2 regions of the Caloramator sp. ALD01 genome follow, and region 2 is predicted to be linked to the other one. Evidence: a T-box and tRNA genes for the amino acid it is inferred to sense, from the RefSeq annotation. Region 2 holds a T-box; the other holds one or more tRNA genes.
The links. The T-box of region 2 lies ahead of cysS (cysteine--tRNA ligase). A T-box ahead of a tRNA ligase gene usually reads a tRNA of that ligase, here a tRNA-Cys.
Positions count from the first base shown of each region.

Region 1 (7,524 bases), on a different contig from region 2:
AAGAGGCTAATGTATATGAAATATTTAAAAATCCAATGCATCCATATACATTAGGATTGCTTGAATCAAAGCCAATATTAAATCAAGATAAGGATAGATTAAATTCTATACCCGGACAAGTACCAAATCCACTTAATATGCCAGAGGGCTGCTATTTCCACCCAAGATGTTCAAAGGCTATGGACATATGTAGAAGGGAACAGCCAGAACTTTGTAGTGTAAAAGATGGTCATAGGGTGGCTTGCCACCTCAACAGGGAGGTGAAGTAAAATGGCTGAGACTTTATTAAAAGTAGAAAATCTGAAAAAGTACTTTCCAATAAAGGCAGGAGTATTCCAAAGAACAGTTGGATATGTAAAGGCGGTTGATGATGTTTCATTCGAGCTAAAGGAAGGTGAAACATTAGGATTTGTTGGAGAATCAGGGTGTGGAAAATCAACAACAGGAAGAACAATATTGAGACTTTTAGATAAAACAGATGGTAGTGTGTATTTTGAGGGAAAGGATATATTTAAGTTAAGTAGAAAAGAGTTAAGAAGCATAAGACCTAAGATGCAGATTATATTCCAAGATCCATATAGTTCATTAAATCCAAGAATGACTGTAGGTGAAATTATAGGTGAGGCACTTGTAGATCACGGTATAGTATCTAAGGGTGAAGTTAAGGATAGAGTACTTGAGGCAATAGAAATGTGCGGACTTGCACCTTACCACATAAGAAGATACCCACACGAATTTTCAGGTGGACAAAGACAGAGAATTGGTATTGCAAGAGCACTTGTATTAAATCCTAAATTTATAGTTTGTGATGAACCAGTATCTGCTCTTGACGTTTCAATTCAATCACAAATTGTAAACCTTTTATGTGATCTACAACAAAAGTTTGGTTTTTCATATATGTTTATATCCCACGATTTAAGTGTTGTAAAGCACATAAGCCATAGGGTAGGTGTTATGTATTTAGGTTCACTTGTGGAACTTGCAGATAAGCACGAACTTTATAAAAATCCACTACATCCTTATACAAAGGCATTGCTTTCTGCAGTTCCAATACCAGACCCAACGCTAAAAAGGGAAAGGATAATATTACAGGGAGATATTCCAAGCCCAGCAAATCCGCCAAGTGGATGTAAATTCCATACAAGATGCCCATACAAAAAGGATATTTGTTCACAGGAAATACCTAAATTTAGAGATGTGGGCGGAGGACACTTTGTTGCGTGCCATTTAGTATAAAATATACCCCCTCAAGGACAAAATAATCCTGAGGGGGTGTTTTATATGACAACACCATTTAAAAAGAAGGTAAAGGCAAAGATTAAAGCTAAAAAGCCTTTAAGTGATGAAGAACTTGAAAGGGAAAAAATTAAGTATGAAATAGCAGAGGAATTAGGGCTTATAGATAAAGTTAAAAAATACGGTTGGAGTGGTTTAACGGCAGAAGAGACTGGCAAAATAGGTGGAATAATGACCAAGAGAAATAAGGATGCAGGCAGAAGATGGAACAAATAGGGGGCAATTATGCCCCCTATAGATATGCCTTTAGTAGTTTTAATTGCCCTTCTATTGTAAATTCTTCTTTCTTTGCTGGAATCATAAAAGTTTTGCCTGCAGATATGTCATATATTTCTCCATTATAATTGAGTCTTCCATTACCTTCGATACACATATAAATATGGAAGGATTCTCCATTTGTTTTATCAAAATATTTATTTTCAACATTGATTTCATCAACAGAAAAATAGTTGCACTTTGCAATATTCGATAAACTATATCCATTAAATTTTTGGGATACTGGAGATACTACTTTACCACTTATATTAAAATCAATTACATCAAGAGCCTTTTCAATATGAAGTTCTCTTGGTTTACCGTTTTTATCAACTCTATTCCAGTCATATACTCTGTATGTAGTATCGCTATTTTGTTGTATTTCTGCAATTACGATTCCATCAAGTATAGCGTGAACGGTGCCAGAAGGAATAAAAATTACATCACCTTTTTTTACAGAGACATAATTTAAGCAATCCTCCAATTGTTTGTTAAAGAGGGCTTCTTTAAATTCTTCCTTTGTTGTTCCTTCCTTTACACCATATATAAGCTTAGCATCATCTTTTGCATCAACCACATACCACATTTCAGTTTTACCAAAATCTCCTTCAAATTTAAGTGCATATTCGTCGTTAGGATGAACTTGAACAGAAAGTTTATCATTTGCATCTATGTATTTAATTAGAAGAGGAAATCTATCATATTTTAGAGCTTTAGTTCCAAGTAATTCTTCTTTATATATATCTATTATTTCTTGTAGAGTTTTTTCTTTATATATTCCATTTTCGATTATACTCATCCCATTTTTATGACAACACACTTCCCAGCTCTCTGCAGTTTTTTCATAGGGTAAACTACGGCCAAATATTTTATTTAAATTCTGTCCTCCCCATATAATTTCTTTATAAACGGGTTGAAAAAATAATGGATATAGCATAAAATACCTCCTGTAAACTATTTTATTTATTCTTACTTTATTTTAACAAAACAATAAAAGAAAATAAATATAGGAGTTGAAATAAATGGAACAATACTCAAATTTATCTTTAGTATATGATGAGCTTATGGATGTAGATTATAAGAAATGGGCAGATTTTGTTAGCACATATTTTAAAAATAAAAATATTGAATTAAAATACAAAAAAGGTCTCGAACTTGGCTGTGGTACAGGAAATATGACTATTTATTTAAAAAAACTTGGATTGGATTTAGTGGCATTGGATAGTTCAGAGGATATGCTTACAAAGGCAGAGGAGAAATTAAGAAGAGAAAGATTAAGAGCTACACTATTGAAACAGGATATAAGAAGTTATAATTTAAATAAAAAATTTCCCTTTATATTTAGTTTTTGTGACTGTTTTAATTACATAACAAACTATAAGGATTTAGAAAGTTCATTTAAAAATGTTTATAATCATTTAGAAGATGATGGTTATTTTTTATTTGATATTAGCACAGAATATAAATTAAGAAATCTAATAGGAGAAAAGACATTTACATTAAATAGAGAGGATATATGCTATATATGGGATAATTATATAAATGAAGATATATTGGAGATGTATATTACCTTCTTTGTAAAGGAAGGAAAATATTATAGAAGGTTTGATGAAAGGCATATACAAAAAATTTATAGGGTTGAAGAGATTATAGAAGTTCTAAACAAAATAGGTTTTAAAGAAGTTGAAGTTTTTGATGACTATAAATTTAAAGATTATAGTCAAGATAGTATTAGAGCTGTATTTGTTATAAAGAAATGATAATAATTACTCATCTTCATCACAAAGTTCAACATCTTTATCTTTAATTCTGATGCTAATTTTTAAAAAGTCATTTTCGATTTTTATTTTTTTCTTTTTACCATCTTTAGATTGACGTACCTTTACTTTAAGTTTATCTTTTTGGGTATCCACAAAAAACACTCCAATAAATCATTATATAATTATAATATTCTTTAATTTTTCAAGTGTTACAACAATAATACTTTATACTTTAAATATTGACTTGTATTGTACAGATTTGTATAATTAACCTAAATTTTATCCCTAAAATATTTTATACTTAGGAGGAAATAATATGGGTAAATTAGTTAGAGCAACAGCCTCAAATGGAGATATAAGACTATTTGCAGCAATTACAACAGATATAGTAGAAAAAGCAAGACAAATACACGATTTAAGCCCGACTGCATCAGCAGCCCTCGGTAGATTATTAACAGCAGGCAGTATAATGGGAGCAATGCTAAAGGGTGAAAAGGATACGCTGACATTGTCTATGAATGGTAGAGGGCCAGCAGGTAATTTAGTAGTTGTTGCAAATTCAAAGGGTAATGTAAAGGGTTATATATCAAATCCACACGTAGAGTTGCCATTAAATGATAAGGGAAAACTTGATGTTGGTGGTGCAATAGGTAAGGATGGATTTTTAAACGTAGTAAAGGATATGGGACTCAAAGACCCATATATTGGAAGTGTTCCTATATATACTGGAGAAGTTGGAGATGATATTGCATACTATTTTACAGTTTCAGAACAGGTTCCATCTGCAGTAGCGTTAGGTGTGCTTGTTGATACAGATATTTCTATAAAATCAGCAGGGGGATTAGTTATACAAATGATGCCGGGTGCAAACGAGCTACTTGCAGATATTATTACATTTAGACTGCAAGAAATACCACCTCTTTCTACATTAATAGCAGAGGGAAAAACTTGCGAAGATATATTAAACTTACTGTTTGACGATATGGATTTAAAAATACACGAAGAGATAGATATAGCTTACGAGTGCGATTGTTCAAGGGAAAGAGTTGAAAAGGCACTTATTGCATTAGGAAAAGAAGAACTTGAGAGATTAAAGGAAGAGGAAGAGATTATGCAGGTAGAGTGCCATTTTTGTGAAAGAAGATACCAATTTACAAAGGATGATATACAAAATTTAATAAATTCAATTAAATAAAGATATAAAATATAATATAAAGCCTCATTATGGTTATGTTGCATTAAACTATAAGTGGGGCTTTAAAATTTACGATAAAAAATTAATAATCCTATAAACTTTAGTTTTTTTTACACGATAAATATTAATGATAATACTGTAAAGGGTGTGTGGTATGAAAAAGGAAGATTTGGGGGTTTTAAAAATATCAATGAGTTATTTCTTACTTGGTACTATTTGGGTGTTTTTTTCTGATAAAATATTATTTAAATCATTGAAATTCAGTGAAGGTTATTTGAATTATTCGATTATTAAGGGGATTGTCTTTATTGTATTTTCATCTGTATTTATTTTTGTTTTAGTAAAAAGGGAAATAAATAAAAGAATAAAGATTTGGGAATATTATGCAACACACGATGCTATGACAAAGTGTCTAAATAGAAAAGCAGGTTTAGAAAAATTAAATACACTGCTAAAAAACTATTCATTGCGTTCACCCATATCAATTATTTATGTTGATTTAAATAATTTAAAAATGATTAATGATAATTATGGCCATAGTGAAGGAGATAAGGCTATTATTAGAATCAGTAAAATATTCAAACAATCTGTTAAAAAGGATGATTTTGTTGTTAGATTAGGTGGAGATGAGTTTTTGATTGTTCTTTTGAATTCTGATGAGAAGAATGCAGAAAAAATTATTGAAGTTATAAATGAGAAGATAAATGTATTAAATCTATCAAGTAGAGTAGAACTAAGTATAAGCTGTGGAGTTGCAACTTATACACAAGAATATATAAATATAGAAGACTTTATAAACGAAGCAGATAGAAGGATGTATGAAAATAAGAAGCTTTTTCACTCACAGTTAAAATTTGCATAAAATAATTTTAAAAACGTATTGACAAAAATATAAATTCATTGTATTATAATTTATGTCAAATGAATTGGGCGCGTAGCTCAGCTGGGAGAGCATCTGCCTTACAAGCAGAGGGTCACAGGTTCGAGCCCTGTCGTGCCCACCATAATGGCCCAGTAGCTCAGTTGGTTAGAGTGCCGGCCTGTCACGCCGGAGGTCGAGGGTTCGAGCCCCTTCTGGGTCGCCAACTGGCCAGATAGCTCAGTAGGTAGAGCAGGGGACTGAAAATCCCCGTGTCGCTGGTTCGATTCCGGCTCTGGCCACCAATTTTATATGCGGGAATAGCTCAGTTGGTAGAGCGTCACCTTGCCAAGGTGAATGCCGCGGGTTCGAGTCCCGTTTCCCGCTCCAGAAATTAATATGGCGGCATAGCCAAGTGGTAAGGCAGAGGTCTGCAAAACCTTTATTCCCCAGTTCGAATCTGGGTGCCGCCTCCAAAGAATAGGGATAGAAGTAAAACTTCTATCCCTATTTTGCTAGTACGCATAGTTTTAATGAAGGAGCGAGTTTGTCAATGGAAAAATTTATAGAAATACCAAATCTCCCAAAGGGGGAAGTCTCTTTGGTTGTGTGTGATGGAAGAATAAACTCAGATGTTGAATATAATTTAAGAGAGATGGGAATTAAAATTATCAAAACAAATAAACAAAAATTATTGTATGAAGCTGTATCCTATCATCCTGACATATTATTTCACCATCTTGGGGGGGATAAAATAGTTATTGCACCCAATGTTGATGACAAATTTTATTATGCCTTAGAAGATGAGGGTTTTAATTTGATATTAGGCAAAGATAAGATTGAAGGTATATATCCAAAGGATGTTTTATACAATGTTGCAAGACTAAAGGATGTTGCCATTTTAAACATAAGATATACTGATGAAGTTTTACTGGATGAATTAATAAAAAGAAACATTAAACTTATTGATGTAAAGCAGGGCTATGCTAAATGTTCTGTATGTATTGTATCAGAGGATGCAATAATTACGTCTGATAGAGGAATCTATAAAAAGGCTTTGCAAAATTCAATAAACTCCCTTCTAATTAAACCAGGATATATTGATCTTTTTGAACTAAACTACGGTTTTATTGGAGGATGCACAGGATTTATTTCAAATGACACCATAGCTTTTTACGGTGAAGTTGAATCACATCCTGAAGGTACTGAAATAAAAAATTTTTTGAATAAATTTGAAAAAAAACATCAAAATCTATCAAAAGGTAAATTAATAGATTATGGTACATTAATACCTCTTAAGGAATATTGTATAATATAACTTTTTAAGTTTATTAGTATATGTTTTTTCTACGAACATATACTAAACTTGAAGGGAGTGATAATATGATTCTCCTATCAATTGGATTTAGTAAGGATAATAAAGAATTTTATGATAGATTAAACGAGCTCTGTCAGTATTTTAAAGAAAAAGGCGTAAATATTGCTCTATGTGAAAATAAAGTATCTAATATGAATTATATAAAGTGTGTTTTAAAGGAGACAGAAAGGGATATAAAGGTCTTTGATAGTTTTAGCGAAATGTTTTATATATATGTTTCGAACCTTATCTATGAATATATAGTGAATTATTATGATTCTGTTTCCATAGAAAAGATTATAAAAAACAATTATGATTTCTTATCCAATGAGGATGCAGAAATAATAAAAGAAAAGTGTATAATGGCATTAAACGGAACAGGTATATTTACACAGGATGGAATACAGCTCATTATAAATAGAAAAAATACAATTTTAAAATTAATAGAAGAATATTTAGATGAAAACAAAGAGCTTATTATAGATGGTTTTATTACCTTTAGATTAAGAAACTTTTCTAATGATTTAAAAAATATAGTAGAAAAGATTACAGAGGAATATATCATTGAAAAGGAATACAGTGAGTTTATAAAGCTTTTAAAATATTTTGTAGATATACAGGAGAGTAAGTATGAGGTTGTTAATGTTATAATACAGAAGGATGGTAATTATTTAATCTACGATAAACAATATAAAAATATAACATCAGAGTTTTTTGAGGATTTTTCTTCTGACATTAAAATAGATGCAACTATTCACGATATGTTAATTAGTGCACTTATTACCTTTGCACCACAAAATAT
Region 1 is NZ_AXAA01000002.1:121,527-129,050, reverse strand. It holds gene A3M9_RS0101650 (ABC transporter ATP-binding protein) at 1-269, shown strand, start outside; gene A3M9_RS0101645 (ABC transporter ATP-binding protein) at 271-1,236, shown strand; gene A3M9_RS0101640 (small, acid-soluble spore protein, alpha/beta type) at 1,282-1,512, shown strand; gene manA (mannose-6-phosphate isomerase, class I) at 1,529-2,488, opposite strand; gene A3M9_RS0101630 (class I SAM-dependent methyltransferase) at 2,574-3,311, shown strand; gene A3M9_RS14555 (hypothetical protein) at 3,318-3,464, opposite strand; gene hslO (Hsp33 family molecular chaperone HslO) at 3,628-4,506, shown strand; gene A3M9_RS0101615 (diguanylate cyclase) at 4,661-5,368, shown strand; tRNA gene A3M9_RS0101610 (tRNA-Val) at 5,435-5,510, shown strand; tRNA gene A3M9_RS0101605 (tRNA-Asp) at 5,515-5,591, shown strand; tRNA gene A3M9_RS0101600 (tRNA-Phe) at 5,595-5,670, shown strand; tRNA gene A3M9_RS0101595 (tRNA-Gly) at 5,680-5,755, shown strand; tRNA gene A3M9_RS0101590 (tRNA-Cys) at 5,767-5,841, shown strand; gene A3M9_RS0101585 (DUF6873 family GME fold protein) at 5,919-6,683, shown strand; gene ytxC (putative sporulation protein YtxC) at 6,749-7,524, shown strand, end outside.
Region 1: it has a tRNA-Cys gene. The T-box ahead of cysS (cysteine--tRNA ligase) is inferred to sense a tRNA for this amino acid. The anticodon was not compared.

Region 2 (7,524 bases):
AGGGGCCTTAAGGCCCCTATCTACATCCTCTTCCACCTTACACCCTGTGGTGTGTCCTCTAATATTATTCCCATTGCCTTAAGATCATCCCTTATTTTATCTGCAAGGGCAAAATTTTTCTCCTTTCTTGCTTTTTGTCTCTCTTCGATAAGCCTTTCTATTTCTTCATCTAAAGATTCTTTTGTATTTTTTTGAAGTATTGCAAGAGGAGAACCAAGTTCTCTTATTAAATCCAGTGCCTTCTTTGCAATCTCTTTAGAACTTTCAAGATTAATATTACTATTTATATCTCTTACCATATCAAATATAACAGAAATCGCATCGGCAGTATTAAAATCATCATCCATAACATCAATAAATCTATTTCTATATTCATCAAGTTTTAAGCTAAATGTCTTTTCTTCTTCCTTCATTGCATCATACTTTGAAACTTCAATAACATGTTCAAGATTTGATATCGAGTTATAAATCCTTTCAAGACCAGCCTTTGCCTGTTCTAATAAATCGAGGCTGAAGTTTATTGGATTTCTGTAGTGCCCAGATAGCATAAACATTCTAATTACTTCTGCATCATATTTTTCAAGTATTTCTCTTGCAGTGAAGAAATTGTTTAGTGATTTTGACATCTTTTGATTATTTACATTTAAATACGCAGCGTGCATCCAATATCTTGCAAATGGTTTTCCATTTCTTGCTTCACTCTGGGCTATCTCATTTTCGTGGTGAGGGAATACTAAATCTGCTCCACCACCGTGAATATCTATTGTTTCACCAAGAAGTGAGCAGGCCATTGTTGAACACTCTATATGCCAACCTGGTCTTCCTTCTCCCCAAGGACTTTGCCAAGCTGGTTCTCCCTCCTTCTTTGCCTTCCAAAGTGCAAAGTCCATAGGATTTCTCTTCCTTTCATCTACTTCTATTCTTGCACCAGCCTCTAAATCCTCTATGCTTTGATGACTAAGCTTCCCATATTCTTTAAATTTAGTTGTATCAAAATAAACATCCCCATCAACAGCATAGGCAAATCCCTTATCCTCTAAGTCCTTTACAAACTTTATAATCTCATTTATATATTCTGTGGCTCTTGGATTTACAGTTGCTCTTTTTAAATTTAATGCATCTGCATCCTTGTAATATTCGCCAATATATTTTTCTGCCACATCCTTTACAGTAACACCCTCTTCATTAGCCCTTTTAATCATCTTATCATCGATATCTGTGAAGTTTTGAATGAATTTTACTTGATAACCTCTGTACTCAAGGTATCTTCTAATTGTGTCAAATACAATGAAGGTTCTTGCATTACCTATGTGGAAGAAATTGTAGACAGTAGGTCCGCATACATACATTTTAACAACGTTAGGTTCTACAGTTACAAAATCCTCCTTCTGTCTTGTCATAGTATTAAAAACCTTAATTCCCATAATATCACCTCTTTTATATAAATTTACCCCTCCATCTCCTTAGAGACGAAGGGGCACTCCGTGGTTCCACTCTAATTAGGCAAAAGCCTCACTCAAAATTATAACGGAATTACCGTTCCTACCTACTAACATTTCGGTAGAAAAGCTCAAGGACGCACTAAAGGAGTGTCCATATAGCTGCTCACAGCCTAAGACAGCTACTCTCTGGAATGGATTACTTCCTTATTCTTCCCTTCATTGCCTTTTATTTTATTATAGCAAATTTTGTTTTACATATTCAATTCTTTTAATCAACATATCTCTACCTAATATTTCAAGAACATTTACAAGTTCAGGACCGTGCACTTGTCCTGTTACAGCAACTCTTATAGGCATAAATAACGCCTTTCCCTTTGCACCTGTTCTCTTTTTGATTTCATTCATTATATCCTTTGCATTTTCTTTAGTAACAACTTCTGTTTCTAATAATATATTCTTAAATTCATCAAGTAGTGCAGAAACATGTTCTTGCTTTAATACTTCTTTTGCTTCTTCATTTTCTAATTTAACTTCTTCACCAAAGAATATACCTACGTGATTTACTATTTCTGAAACATTAGATAATCCGCCTCTTACTGTATCTACTATCTTTGATATCCATTCTCTATTTGTATTTGCAAATTCCTCTGTAATAAATTCTCCCTTAACAAGATGAGGAATTGCTAAATCAACTATTCTATCAAGTTCTGCATTTCTTATATAAATACCATTTATATGGTTTAATTTGTCAATATCAAAAACTGCTGGATTTTTACTTACTCTGTTTATATCAAACATTCTTTCAAGTTCTTCCATAGAGAATATTTCTTCTTCTCCCTCAGGTGACCAACCAAGTAATGCAAGGAAATTTATTATAGCCTCTGGAAGATATCCAGCATCTCTATATTGTTCTACCCAAGTTGAACCGTGACGTTTGCTCATTTTTGTTCTGTCTTTTCCAAGTATTAAGGAAACGTGTGCAAACTTTGGTATATCAAATCCCAATGCCTTATATATAAGAATTTGTCTTGGCGTATTTGAAAGGTGTTCTTCTCCACGAATTACTGTTGTTATTTCCATTAAATAATCATCTATTGTAACAGCAAAGTTGTAAACAGGTATGCCGTCTGATTTTACAATGATAAAATCACCAATATCGTTTGAATTAAACTCTACTCTCCCTCTAACTAGGTCATCTACTACTATAAGTTCATCTTCTGGTACTCTAAATCTTACAACAGGTTTTCTACCTTCCTTCTCCAGTCTTTCTCTGTCCTCTTTTGTTAAATGTCTGCACTTACCTGAATATCTTGGCATTTCTCCTCTTTGTAGAGCTTCTTCTCTTTCTCTTTCAAGCTCTTCTTCTGAACAGTAGCATAGATATGCCTTCCCTTCATCTAAAAGTCTTTGAACATAAGGATTGTATATATGTACCCTTTCTGTTGATCTATATGGTCCGTGTTCTCCTCCAACCTCTATTCCTTCATCCCAATGAATTCCAAGCCATTTTAATCCTTCAATGATTACCTTTTCTGATTCCTCAGTAGAACGATTTAAATCTGTATCTTCAATTCTAAGCAAAAACTTTCCTCCAGTTTTCTTAGCATAAAGATAGTTAAATAGTGCTGTTCTTGCACCACCTATATGCAAATGCCCTGTTGGACTTGGGGCAAATCTAACTCTTTCCATAGTACACCTCCGTAAAAATTATATACTAATACAATTTTATATATTTATTCATTTTTTTTCAACACATATATCAAAAAAGCTACAGCAATAGCTGTAGCTCAGATTGTTGACAAACCTGTTCGTTAGCTAAAGTATGAAAAAAGCCCCATGAATGGATTTCAATGGGCTCTTTCGTGAGCTTTAGCAATTATTGCTTTTCGACTTTGAAAAAGTCCGTAATTCGGCACAGGACGTGCCGAGCCGAGTGGCCATCAGGACGATGGCATCGCGAGGGTAGGACTTTTTCAAACAAAGAAAGGCTTAGAATTGCTTAGCGAAATGAATCGATGCCCAAGAAATCCTTCATGGGGCTAATCAATATATAACTTTTTCAACAGCCTGAGCTACAGCAATAGCTGTAGCTCTTTTATGCATTCTTCTTTTGAATTATATTCGCAAGCATCATTGGATCAATATTTCCACCAGTTAAAACACAAACAACATTCTTCCCTGGCATATTAACCTTACCGTTTATAACAGCAGCTGCTGTTGTAGCACCAGCCCCTTCAACTACAAACTTTGATTTTGAAAGAAGTCTATAAATTGCATCCTCAATTTCATCCTCTGATACAGTAACTACATCATCAACATATTTTTTAATTATATCAAAAGTTAAATCCCCTGGAGTCTTAACTGATATACCATCTGCAAGTGATTTTACACCTGGCAATGTTACAATTTTCCCTGCATCAAGCGACGCTCTTGTTGATGCTATAACTTCAGCCTGAACTCCTATCACCTTTATACTTGGCTTTATTTCCTTCATTGCAATTGCTATACCTGATATAATACCTCCTCCACCTATTGGAACAACAATAGCATCCACATCACTAAACTCATTTAATATCTCAAGACCTATAGTTCCCTGTCCTGCAATTACATAAGGATCATTGAATGGGTGAACAAATGTAGCACCTGTCTCCCTTTGAATTTCAACTGCCTTTTGATAACAATCATCATATACAAGTCCATATTGAACTACTGTAGCACCATATGATTTAGTCGACTCCACTTTAGTCTTTGGAGCAGTCTCTGGCATACATATAGTTGCATTTATACCAAAAACCTTTGCAGCATATGCAACACCCTGTGCATGATTTCCTGCTGATGATGCAATAACTCCCTTTTTTCTTTCTTCTTCTGTTAGGCTTGCTATTTTGTTATAGGCACCTCTTAATTTAAACGCATTTGTCTTTTGTCTATTCTCCGCCTTTAGAAAAACATTCATTCCAGTTAATTGAGTTAAGCTATAGGACTTAGCAAGTTCTGTCTTTCTTACTACACCATCTAATCTTTTTTGAGCCTCTTTAATCATTTCAAAAGTAACTTGCATATTTTTCCCTCATTCCTATAAAAATTTTAAATTATCTTAATTTTAATATACAATACTCGACAAAAAAATTCAATTAAGATTATACGCTTATTTGTGCATTTTAGCTCATATTCATTAATTTTCGTCTATTATTAGTAATTATACTATTTTTATTAACATTTTCATTGTATATATCATCAATACTCTTAATAACTAATATTTTACAATGCATTAAAAAAATATTTTTCATTATGTCCGCATTACACAAACATAATATTACTGTAAGTTAACACATAAACCAAAATCACATTTGAAACGGATATAAAACATCTTAAGTATATTTTCTGCATATTTTATAGTATAAAATAAATTTTAGGAGGTTTTCCCCTTGGAAACAAAATATAAGGAACGTTCTCTTGTAGGTCCAATTTTCAAGATGAACTCCCTTGAAAAAACTCTTATTAACCTTTCATACCACTTAAAGGGAATTAAAGTATCAAAAGAATCTATGCCTATATATCGTGAAATCTACAATGATTATTTAACTTCTCTTTCTTATTTTTCTCAAAGTCTTGGATTTATAAAATGCCTATACCTTTGCAACTCTAATCCCTCTATGAAGAGTTATCTACTTAACAACCTTTTCACCCAAGCCTATAGGAAACTTAATAACATAGATTCAAAACTTAAACTTGTTGAAGTTGATGATATCTATTTAGAGAGCAAAAAAATACTTGAGGACAAAATTTCATACATTACCTCAAGTATGAAGGATTTATTGGATGATTTAATTCATTATTGATAAAATTATTAAGTGCCAAGAACAAGCAAAACTTCTTGGCACTAATCTTTTATACAAAACATTAATTGCTTAAATCAAAAGTAAATATAATAATTGAAATATAGAAATAGCAAGTGGTATTATTACGATTGCCATTAGCCACTTCTTTTTAGCTATCGCCCGATAAATGAGTATAATAATACCAATAACCAAAGTTGCCATTATAGCAAAAATAGTCATAAACTTACCTTCTTTGCATCATACTTTAAAACCATTAAATCAAGTTCTAAATACTACTTCTTCTCTACTAAACATATACCTTGCAAATAGAATAGCAGCTATTATATAAACTATTGCCCACACAAATGTTATGACTATGTGCATAGGATTATAAACTCCAATAATAAATTCCTTTATAATAAGCGAAATATTTGCAAGAGGAATATTGAACATCATTGTAGATGCACTCTTTACATCCATCATATAGGTTCCATAGGCAACAATCATACCAATTATTGTAACAGGCGATAAATAGGTTTGAGCTTCTTTAAAGGACCTTGCATATATACTAACAGCAAGTTCAACTGCTGCAAAAATCATATTAAGTATTATAGCTGTAACTCCGATTAAAACAAGAGAGCCTATTGAAATTTTTAATCCAACATCACCCATAAAATCCATAGAATATTTAAAGGCTATATAGAGTCCCGTTAAAGATGATGTTGTTCCTATTATACCCATAACAGTTATAGCAAAAAGCTTTCCAAACAATAGCTGCATTCTGCTTGCCTGTGTTGTAAGAAGTGGTTCGAGAGTTCCTCTCTCCTTTTCTCCTGCACCTAAATCAACTGCAGCAGCCATAGGTCCTGTAATTGCATATATAATCAAGTAAAGTGGCAGAAGCATTGTTAACATAAGAGCTCCTCCACCTGCCTTTTCTCTATTTACAGGCTCATTTTTAACATCAACAGGACTTAATATAGATACATCTATTCCCCTCTTTTCAAGTCTTCCTTTCACAACCTCATCCTTATATGTATTAATAACATCCTTAACAACATCTAATGCTGTTTGAGAATTTGTACTCTCTGAATCATATATAATTTTTATATCCGACATTTTTTCCTGTGATAGTTTTTCATCAAAATCTTCCTCAACCACAACAGCCAAATATATAGTTCCCTTTTTTACTTCCTCTTGATAGTCCTTAGTTTCAACTATCTTTATATTAGGTACACTACTTAAGAAATTTTTAAAGGAAGACTCCTCTCCAATATAGGCTATCTTTACTTCCTTTGCTACCTTTTCAGTTGTACTTTTAACCCCTTTACCTATTAGGCCAAATAGTAACGGAAAAAGCACCAAAGGTAAAAGAACTGACATTATAACTGTTTTTCTATCCCTAAATAAATCCTTTAATTCCTTCTTAAAAACAATTCCCCACAAACTATTCATCTTTATCCCCCACCAATCTTAAAAATACTTTTTCTAAATCTTCTCCATTATATTCTCTTCTTAAATCTTCGATTTTTCCGTCATACACAATTCTTCCCTTATGTATAATTACCACTCTATCACACAGCCTTTCAACTTCCCTCATACTGTGACTTGAAAATATAATAGCTCTTCCTTTTTTCTTACAATCTAATATAAAATCCTGAACTATTGCACTTGATGATACATCAAGTCCTATTGTAGGCTCATCAAAGAGCATAACATCGGGATTATGAACAATTGACCTTGCTATTGCAACCTTCTGTTTCATACCCCTTGAAAATTTACCAACACGTCTATCTATATATTCCTTCATATCAAGCATCTCTGCTAAAAACTCAATATTTTTGTTTGCTTCTTCACTTGAAAGACCACTTAAATCCGCAAAATACTTTATATTTTCTCTTGCTGTCAGCCTATCGTATAATCCTACTTCTCCACCAAACAATATTCCTATCTTCTTTCTAACCTTATCGGGTTCATTTACCAAATCTAATCCACAAATCTTTGCTGTGCCTGACGTTGGTTTTAACATCGTAGATATCATTCTTAAAGTTGTTGTTTTTCCAGCTCCATTTTCTCCTAAAAGTCCAACAATCTCACCCTTATCAACTTTAAAACTAACATTATCAACTGCTGTTACTTCTTTAAACTTTTTTGTTAACCCAATTACCTCTATCATTCTATTCCCCCCTTATTAAAGTACAAACAGCGTGGGCTGCAATTCCCAAGCCCTCACCTGTAAAACCAAGTCCCTCCTCTGTTGT
Region 2 is NZ_AXAA01000018.1:5,690-13,213, forward strand. It holds gene cysS (cysteine--tRNA ligase) at 21-1,418, opposite strand; T-box leader at 1,463-1,671, opposite strand; gene gltX (glutamate--tRNA ligase) at 1,677-3,131, opposite strand; gene ilvA (threonine ammonia-lyase) at 3,538-4,503, opposite strand; gene A3M9_RS0108385 (hypothetical protein) at 4,871-5,284, shown strand; gene A3M9_RS0108395 (ABC transporter permease) at 5,543-6,718, opposite strand; gene A3M9_RS0108400 (ATP-binding cassette domain-containing protein) at 6,711-7,439, opposite strand; gene ispF (2-C-methyl-D-erythritol 2,4-cyclodiphosphate synthase) at 7,441-7,524, opposite strand, start outside.